DNA from 3 places in the Salmonella bongori NCTC 12419 genome. Region 2 is predicted to be linked to each of the others. Evidence: predicted binding sites of a transcription regulator. Region 2 holds the regulator's gene; each other region holds the start of a gene.
The links. Region 2 encodes CRP, which controls carbon source genes, mostly activating them, when cyclic AMP is high. Its sites were predicted from a motif close to ATGTGANNNNNNTCACAT; they were not measured.
Positions count from the first base shown of each region.

Region 1: a site for CRP is predicted at 2,176-2,193, ahead of udp (uridine phosphorylase). Genes of this name have one in related genera too.
Region 3: a site for CRP is predicted at 1,568-1,585, ahead of garD (galactarate dehydratase). Genes of this name have one in related genera too.

Region 1 is NC_015761.1:3,855,579-3,858,747, reverse strand. It holds gene rmuC (DNA recombination protein RmuC) at 1-1,149, opposite strand, end outside; gene udp (uridine phosphorylase) at 1,290-2,051, opposite strand; gene SBG_RS18235 (dienelactone hydrolase family protein) at 2,310-3,122, shown strand; gene SBG_RS23580 (hypothetical protein) at 3,119-3,169, opposite strand, start outside.
Region 2 is NC_015761.1:3,345,038-3,348,206, forward strand. It holds gene SBG_RS15955 (phosphoribulokinase) at 1-802, shown strand, start outside; gene SBG_RS15960 (OsmC family protein) at 846-1,250, opposite strand; gene crp (cAMP-activated global transcriptional regulator CRP) at 1,556-2,188, shown strand; gene SBG_RS15970 (YccS/YhfK family putative transporter) at 2,237-3,169, shown strand, end outside.
Region 3 is NC_015761.1:3,159,974-3,163,142, forward strand. It holds gene garR (2-hydroxy-3-oxopropionate reductase) at 1-394, opposite strand, end outside; gene garL (2-dehydro-3-deoxyglucarate aldolase) at 420-1,190, opposite strand; gene garD (galactarate dehydratase) at 1,706-3,169, shown strand, end outside.

The sequences.
Region 1 (3,169 bases), 510 kb from region 2:
TATTTTATCGTAAAGCTTACTCGCTCTTTCCGCGATGTGCTGCGCATTACGGCTTTGGTGCTCATAACGCCACAAATTGGCGATCGTCCGTAATGCCACCAGCAGCGTCGTAGGGCTTACCAGCATAATGTTATTTTTTAACGCCTCAGTTATCAGTTCAGGCTGTTTATCCAACGCCAGCAGGAAAGCGGGCTCTACCGGGATAAACATCAGCACATAATCAAGCGAGCGAAGTCCGGGAAGCCGCTGATAATCTTTACGCCCCAGTAAACGAATGTGATTGCGCACCGAGGCGATATGTTCTTGTACGGCTATCTCGCGCGTATAGTCGTCATCAGCATTAAAATAACGCTCATAGGAAACCAGTGTCATTTTAGCGTCGATGACCACATCTTTGCCCTGCGGCAGGCGGACGATGACATCCGGCTGCATCCGCGAGCGCGCATCGTTCTCAATACTGACCTGGGTTTCGTATTCGTGGCCTTCACGCAGTCCGGATGCCTCCAGCACCCGCGCCAGCACGACTTCGCCCCAGTTTCCCTGCGCTTTATTGTCCCCTTTCAGGGCGCGAGTCAGGTTGATCGCTTCCTGCGCCATCTGCGCATTAAGCTGCTGCAGGTTACGAATTTCATGCGCCAGCGTATGCCGCTCCTGCGCTTCCTTGCCGAAGCTCTCCTGAACCTGACGTCGAAAACCGTCCAGTTGCTCACGCAGCGGCGTCAGCAGGCTATTCAGGCTTTGTCGGTTTTGTTCGTCTACACGACGATTACTGTGTTCAAAGATACGGTTCGCCAGATTCTCAAACTGCTCGCTTAAACGCTGTTCGCTGTTGATCATCTGACGAATTTTGTCTTCCGCGTGTTGTTGAGTCGCTTCCAGACGGGTCGTGACTTCACGTAGATCAGCTTCCAGAGAGGTATTAATACTGTGCAGGCTACGCAGTTCGTTATTAAGTAACTCGCATTCACTGCGCCAGTGCGCTTCTTGCGCTAATTGCTGCCGGGCCGCGCTAAGTTCGATATCCAGCTCACGCCGTTCTTCGATAAGATCGGCGCGGATTTGATCGGCGTGCGCTTTCGTCGCCAGCCAGCCAATCACCGCCCCAGCCGCCAGCGCCACGACAACGCTTATCATAAGAGTCATATCCACAACACCTCTCCTGGAACCACACTATCCTGCACAAAATAGAATTGTGCTGTATAAACGTCCAGTTTAAAAGGAATTTCCTGCGAGGCGCCACGCAAAAAGAAAAGGCCGAACGCGTCGGCCTTTGCAAAAAGAGAGGAGAATTACAGCAGACGACGGGCCGCTTCCACGACAATTTTCACCGCGTGGCTTTCAGTTTGTTTCATCGTTTCCGCATTCGGAATCTCTTGTTGGGTACGGTTGACGATAACGCCCGCCACCATACCTGCGCGTAAACCCTGGCTTGCGCACATGGTTAACAGCGTAGCGGATTCCATTTCGTAGTTCATTACGCCCATCGCCTGCCACTCTTCCATAGAACCTTTGAAGCGGCGAACAACGCGGCCAGAATAGGTGTCGTAACGTTCCTGACCCGGATAGAAAGTGTCGGAAGAGGCGGTTACGCCAACGTGAGTCGTGGCGCCAATCGATTTCGCCGCTTCAACCAGCGCAGTGGTGCAGGCAAAGTCGGCAACCGCCGGGAATTCCATCGGCGCAAAATGCAGGCTCGCCCCATCCAGACGTACGGATGCGGTCGTTACCAGAACGTCGCCGACATTGATGTGCGGCTGAATGGCGCCCGTGGTGCCGATACGCAAGAAGGTACGAATACCCAGTTGCGCCAGTTCTTCCACAGCGATAGAGGTAGACGGGCCGCCGATGCCGGTAGAGCAAACGATAACTGCTTTGCCATCCAGCTCAGCGCGCCAGGAGGTGAATTCGCGGTGAGATGCCAGCTTAACCGGCTTATCCATCAGCGCGGCGATCTTTTCCACACGCTCAGGATCGCCAGGGACGATGGCGAGCTGGGCCCCTTGTAAATCGTTTTTGGTGAGGCCGAGATGAAAAACATCAGACTTGGACATATAAAACTCCTCTGTGAATCGGGTTTGTCAGAAGAAGCAAAAAGACACTTTACCTAAGGCATAAAGATATTTTCGTGACAACCATCACTATGGCGTAAAACAATTGCACTCGCTTACCATTAAAAAGTGATGTACATCACAATAAATAATCAATATCGCCAACCATTGCACAAAAGATAGCCGCTTTAAGGCAATGTGGTTTGTTACACACTGTCTATAGTTAATATTGCGCTATTTTTTAAGGGTACGGAGAATACCATGACAACGACACATCCATCCGGCTTTGCACCTGCAGCCACCCCGCTGGCTCCTACGGCAATCCATACCCCCGATGACGCCATTAGCGCGGGAATAACGTCAATTCCGTCCCAGGGGGACGACATGCCAGCGTATTACGCCAGACCAAAAGCGAATGACGGCGCGCTGCCTGTGGTTATGGTGGTACAGGAAATTTTTGGTGTACACGAACATATTCGCGATATCTGCCGGCGACTGGCGTTGGAAGGTTATCTCGCCATCGCGCCGGAACTCTATTTCCGGGAAGGCGACCCCAATGATTTCGCCGATATTCCGACATTATTAAGCGGTCTGGTCGCTAAGGTACCGGATTCGCAAGTTCTTGCTGATCTGGATCACGTCGCCAGTTGGGCTTCGCGTAACGGCGGCGATGTACATCGGTTGATGATCACCGGTTTCTGCTGGGGGGGCCGGATTACCTGGCTATATGCCGCGCACAATCCACAGTTAAAAGCCGCGGTAGCGTGGTACGGTAAGCTGATGGGCGATACCTCGCTCAACTCGCCGAAACACCCTGTTGATATTGCGACCGATCTTAACGCGCCGGTGCTGGGCTTATACGGCGGGCAGGATACCAGTATTCCGCAGGAAAGTGTGGAAACCATGCGCCAGGCGTTACGCGCCGCGAATGCGAAAGCAGAAATTGTGGTCTATCCGGATGCCGGACATGCGTTCAATGCCGACTATCGTCCGGGCTACCATGAAGCTGCGGCGAAAGACGGCTGGCAAAGAATGCTGGAATGGTTCGCGCAATACGGAGGAAAAAAAAGCTAACCACCGCGCGTTACCATACTTGTTGGGTCTACAACGCCCAGGTCGTG
Region 2 (3,169 bases):
CGCGTTTCGTAAAATTTTCGCGCAGTTAAATCTGCATGCCGCCGAGGTGGAAGGCGACAGTTTTCATCGTTACACCCGCCCGGAAATGGACATGGCGATCCGCAAAGCGCGTGACGCCGGACGGCATATCAGCTATTTCGGGCCTGAAGCCAATGATTTCAGCCTGCTGGAACGCACCTTCATTGAGTACGGGCAGACGGGAAAAGGCCAGTCACGTAAATACCTGCATACCTATGATGAAGCCGTACCGTGGAACCAGGTTCCCGGCACGTTTACGCCCTGGCAGCCGCTTCCTGAACCTACCGATGTCCTGTTTTATGAAGGGTTGCACGGCGGCGTCGTGACCCCGCAGCATGATGTCGCATGTCATGTTGATCTCCTGGTTGGCGTAGTACCTATTGTCAACCTGGAGTGGATTCAAAAATTGATTCGCGACACCAGCGAGCGCGGGCACTCTCGTGAGGCGGTGATGGATTCCGTGGTTCGATCCATGGACGACTACATCAATTACATTACGCCGCAGTTTTCACGTACCCATATTAACTTTCAGCGCGTACCGACCGTCGACACGTCAAATCCGTTCTCCGCAAAAGGCATTCCATCGCTGGATGAAAGTTTTGTGGTGATTCATTTCCGTAATCTGGAAGGGATCGATTTCCCCTGGCTGCTGGCGATGCTCCAGGGCTCGTTCATTTCTCATATTAATACCTTAGTGGTGCCGGGCGGCAAAATGGGACTGGCGATGGAGCTGATTATGTTGCCGCTGGTGCAGCGCTTAATGGAAGGCAAAAAAATCGAATAAAGTCAGTTTTTGCCGGATGCGCAACGCCATCCGGCAACGATAATTACGCCGCAATCACTTCATAAGAATGGGTAATATTGACTGCTTTTTCCAGCATCAGCGCCACCGAGCAGTATTTTTCGGCGGAAAGATCGACCGCACGGGCAACGGCAGCCTCTTTCAGCGAGCGGCCGGTAACGATGAAATGCAAATTAATATGCGTGAACAGCCTCGGCGCCTCTTCCCGGCGCTCAGAGGTCAGCTTCACTTCGCAGTTGGTGACATCCTGACGGCCCTTCTGCAGGATCGATACGACATCAATAGCGCTACATCCGCCTGCCGCCATCAAGACCATCTCCATCGGACTCGGCGCTTTGTCACCGGAGTTACCATCCATTAAAATCTGGTGGCCGGAGGAGGACTCACCAAGGAAAGTTAGTCCTTCAACCCACTTTACACGCGCTTGCATATTCGTAACTCCAATGTTTCAATTTTCCTGAAAGATTACGCGCATACGACAAAACTCGCAATGGAAGGCGACCTGGGTCATGCTGAAGCGAGACACCAGGAGACACACGGCGAAAGCTATGCTAAAACAGACAAGATGCTACAGTAATACATTGACGTACTGCATGTATGCAGAGGACATCACATTACAGGCTACAGTCTATTTTCGTAGCCCTCTTCCCAGGTAGCGGGAAGCATATTTTTGCAACCCCAGAGACAGTGCCTTTTCTGGCTCTGGAGACAGCTTATAACAGAGGATAACCGCGCATGGTGCTTGGCAAACCGCAAACAGACCCGACTCTTGAATGGTTCTTGTCTCATTGCCACATTCATAAGTACCCGTCAAAGAGCACGCTGATTCACCAGGGTGAAAAAGCAGAAACGCTGTACTACATCGTTAAAGGCTCCGTGGCAGTGCTGATCAAAGATGAGGAAGGGAAAGAAATGATTCTTTCTTATCTGAATCAGGGTGATTTTATTGGTGAATTGGGCCTGTTTGAAGAAGGCCAGGAACGCAGCGCCTGGGTACGTGCAAAAACCGCATGTGAAGTCGCTGAAATTTCCTACAAAAAATTTCGCCAATTAATCCAGGTAAACCCGGATATTCTGATGCGCCTCTCTTCCCAGATGGCTCGTCGCTTACAAGTCACCTCAGAAAAAGTAGGTAACCTCGCCTTCCTCGATGTCACAGGGCGGATCGCGCAGACGCTGCTGAATCTGGCGAAACAGCCCGATGCCATGACGCACCCGGACGGGATGCAGATCAAAATCACCCGTCAGGAAATTGGTCAGATCGTCGGCTGTTCCCGCGAAACCGTTGGCCGTATTTTGAAGATGCTGGAAGATCAAAACCTGATCTCCGCACATGGCAAGACCATCGTCGTCTACGGTACCCGTTAATTCCGTCAGAATGGCGCGTGTTACCATGCGCCATTTTTGTTTGCATCGATGTGGCGAAGACTGATTTATCACCCAGAGATTAATTACGCACTACGGCAAACGCTGGTGCTGTGCCTGCCTGTGGCTGTCGGTTTATTAATCGGCCAGTTGCACCTGGGATTACTCTTTTCTCTTGTTCCCGCCTGCTGCAATATTGCAGGCCTGGATACACCGCACAAACGCTTTTTTAAGCGTCTGATTATTGGCGCGTCGCTGTTCGCCGGATGCAGTCTGGCAACACAGCTCTTGCTGGCGGAGTCTGTCCCCCTGCCATTGATTCTGACCGGGCTCACGCTGGTACTTGGCGTGACGGCGGAAATTAGTCCGCTTCATGCGCGGCTACTGCCAGCATCACTGATTGCCGCCATCTTTACCCTGAGCCTTGCTGGATACATGCCGGTCTGGGAGCCGTTGCTTATTTATGCGCTGGGCACGTTATGGTATGGCGTATTTAACTGGTTGTGGTTCTGGCTATGGCGCGAACAGCCGCTACGCGAGTCGTTAAGTTTGTTATATCGTGAACTGGCCGATTACTGCGAAGCAAAATATAGCCTGCTTACCCAACATATTGACCCGGAAAAAGCGCTACCTCCCTTGCTGGTTCGCCAGCAAAAAGCGGTGGATCTGATTACTCAGTGTTACCAACAAATGCATATGCTTTCGGCGCACAATAATCACGATTACAAGCGCCTGTTGCGGGCTTTTCAGGAAGCAATGGATTTGCAGGAACACATTTCCGTCAGCCTGCATCAACCGGAGGAGGTGCAGAAACTGGTAGAACGTAGCCATGCAGAAGAGGTCATTCGCTGGAATGCGCAAACGGTCGCCGCCCGCCTGCGTGTGCTGGCTGATGACATCCTTTATCATCGCCTGCCAACACGCTTCTCCATGGAAAAACAGATTGGCGCGCTGGAAAAGATAGCCAATCAACATCCTGAAAAC
Region 3 (3,169 bases), 190 kb from region 2:
CATCAATGGCTTTAGGTTCTCCGCCGCTGACCGGGGCATCCAGCATCGCAATGCCTTTTGCTTTCAGGGCATCGCTAATCTCACGGCTCGCCAGCGGCGCGATAGAGCTCATATCAATCAACACTGTTCCCGGCTTAGCGCCTTTGATGATGCCGTTCTCGCCCAGCGCAACCTCTTTCACGTGCGGAGAGTTAGGCAGCATCGTAATGATGACGTCGCACTGTTCCGCGATTGCCTTCGCCGTAGAGGCTGTTTCTGCGCCTGCAGCGATGACATCAGCAATCGCGTCAGGATTACGGTCAGACACCACCAATGAGTATCCAGCTTTCAGTAAGTTTTTGCTCATGGGCTTCCCCATGATGCCTAAGCCAATAAAGCCAACTTTCATCGTCATAACGTGCTCTCTTTTCATACCAGAATTATTTTTTAAAAGCGTCGGCAAGTTTCTGCGTGCCGGCACGGAAGACGCCTAAATCGCTGCCGACGGCGACAAAGGTCGCGCCCCATTCCAGATAACGACGGGCATCCGCCTCTACCGGCGCCAGAATGCCGCACGGTTTACCGTGTGCTTTGGCGCGGGAGAAAATATGTTGAATCGTCTGCTGCACCTCAGGGTGAGAAGCATTGCCGAGATGACCCAGCGCGGCGGCCAGATCGCTGGGGCCGACGAAAATACCGTCAACGCCTTCTGTTGCAGCGATGGCATCAACGTTATCGACTCCCAGCTGGCTTTCGATTTGAACAATAATGGTGATGTTTTTGTTCGACTGCGCAAAATAATCAGGCACCGTGCCGAACATGTTGGCGCGGTGAGAAACGGAAACGCCGCGAATGCCTTCCGGCGGGTAACGCGTAGAGGCGACGGCGCGAACCGCCTCCTCTTGCGTTTCAACAAAGGGGATCAGGAAGTTATAAAAACCGATATCCAGCATCCGTTTGATAATGACCGGTTCGTTAGTCGGCACACGTACCACAGGCGCGCTGGCACTGCCTTTCAATGCCAATAACTGCGGAATTAAAGTGGTTACATCGTTCGGCGCATGTTCGCCATCCAGCACCAGCCAGTCGAATCCCGCCAGACCGAGCACTTCGGTGGTGATTGGGCTGGCCAGCGCAGACCAGCAGCCAATCTGTACCTGCTGAGCCGCCAGCGCAGCTTTAAACTTATTTGGGAAAATAGCGTTATTCATCGATTATACCTTCGCTTATTTCTTTAATTATCTGGATATGTTGCCGCCGCCACTACTTATAGCGGCGACCATAAATGGTCATTTCAAACTCAGTACGGAGTTTCGCATTTTATTTCCATGGCGATAACCACACATTGCGTCATAATATTTCACCAAAACATTGGCACTTTTTATTATTATCCTGGTACTTTTAAATAACTCGCCAGATATACGTAATTTGCTATTTAGTATAAACAGCATGACGCGGATAATCATTGTGCAAATGCTCATTAAGAAGACGAAATTCAGCGCTTATTTTTAAGCATTCGCCCATGACACTGGGCGCTGATGCACATATTTACGCTTTGTCTGCCTCGCACCAAAAGTTTCATGATCTGTGGTGATCTGGATCACATTCTTATTTTTATACTCCTGCCATTCTTATTTCATTATGAGTAATTTTTATATATCGCTTTCGCGTTTTAATCATAACCAAAATAGATAATTTTTATCATCCAGGCTGGAGAATGCTGAACATGGCCAACATCGAAATTCGCCAGAAATCCCCATCGGCGTTTTATATAAAAGTACACGAAACTGATAATGTCGCCATTATTGTTAATGACAATGGTCTAAAAGCTGGAACATGTTTCCCGGACGGACTGGAACTGATCGAGCATATTCCGCAAGGTCATAAAGTCGCCCTGAAAACTATCCCCGCTCATGGCGAAATCATTCGTTACGGCGAAGTGATCGGCTATGCGGTACGCGACATCTCATGTGGAAGCTGGATCGACGAATCACTGGTTGAACTACCAAAAGCGCCGCCGCTAAATACACTGCCGCTGGCAACCAAAGTCCCTGAAGCACTGCCGCCGCTGGAAGGCTACACGTTTGAGGGCTATCGTAACGCCGATGGCAGCGTGGGCACCAAAAATCTGCTTGGCATTACTACCAGCGTACACTGTGTGGCGGGCGTGGTCGATTATGTGGTGAAAGTGATAGAGCGCGATCTGCTGCCCAAATACCCGAATGTGAATGGCGTCGTGGGATTGAACCATCTGTACGGCTGTGGCGTGGCCATCAACGCGCCGGCGGCGGTGGTGCCAATTCGCACGATCCATAATATTGCGCTCAACCCCAATTTTGGCGGTGAAGTCATGGTGATTGGCCTCGGCTGCGAGAAACTTCAGCCGGAGCGACTACTGGAGGGTACTGATGATATCCCGGCTATTCCTCTTGAAAACGCCAGCATTGTGCGTCTACAGGACGAGCAGCATGTCGGCTTTAAAGCAATGGTCGATGATATTTTGCGGGTTGCCGAACGTCACCTGGCGACACTCAATCAGCGTCAGCGTGAAACCTGTCCGGCCTCCGAACTGGTGGTCGGGATGCAGTGCGGCGGCAGCGACGCATTTTCTGGCGTCACAGCCAACCCGGCGGTAGGCTACGCTTCAGATCTACTGGTACGCTGCGGCGCGACAGTCATGTTCTCGGAAGTCACCGAGGTACGCGACGCCATCCATCTGCTGACGCCTCGCGCCGTTAACGAAGAGGTGGGCAAGCGCCTGCTGGAAGAGATGGCCTGGTACGATAACTACCTTGATATGGGGAAAACCGATCGCAGCGCTAACCCGTCCCCTGGCAACAAAAAAGGCGGCCTGGCAAATGTGGTGGAAAAAGCGCTGGGTTCGATCGCCAAATCCGGCAAAAGCGCCATTGTGGAAGTGCTGTCGCCAGGCCAACGACCGACCAAACGCGGACTGATTTACGCGGCAACACCTGCCAGCGATTTTGTTTGTGGCACGCAGCAGGTTGCCTCCGGTATCACCGTGCAGGTGTTCACCACCGGGCGCGGTACGCCGTACGGGCTAATGGCGGTGCCGGTCATTAAAATGGCGACGCGTACCGCGCTGGCGAACCGCTGGTATGACTTAATGGATATCAATGCGGGCACCATCGCCACAGGAGAAGAGACCATCGAAGACGTAGGCTGGAAG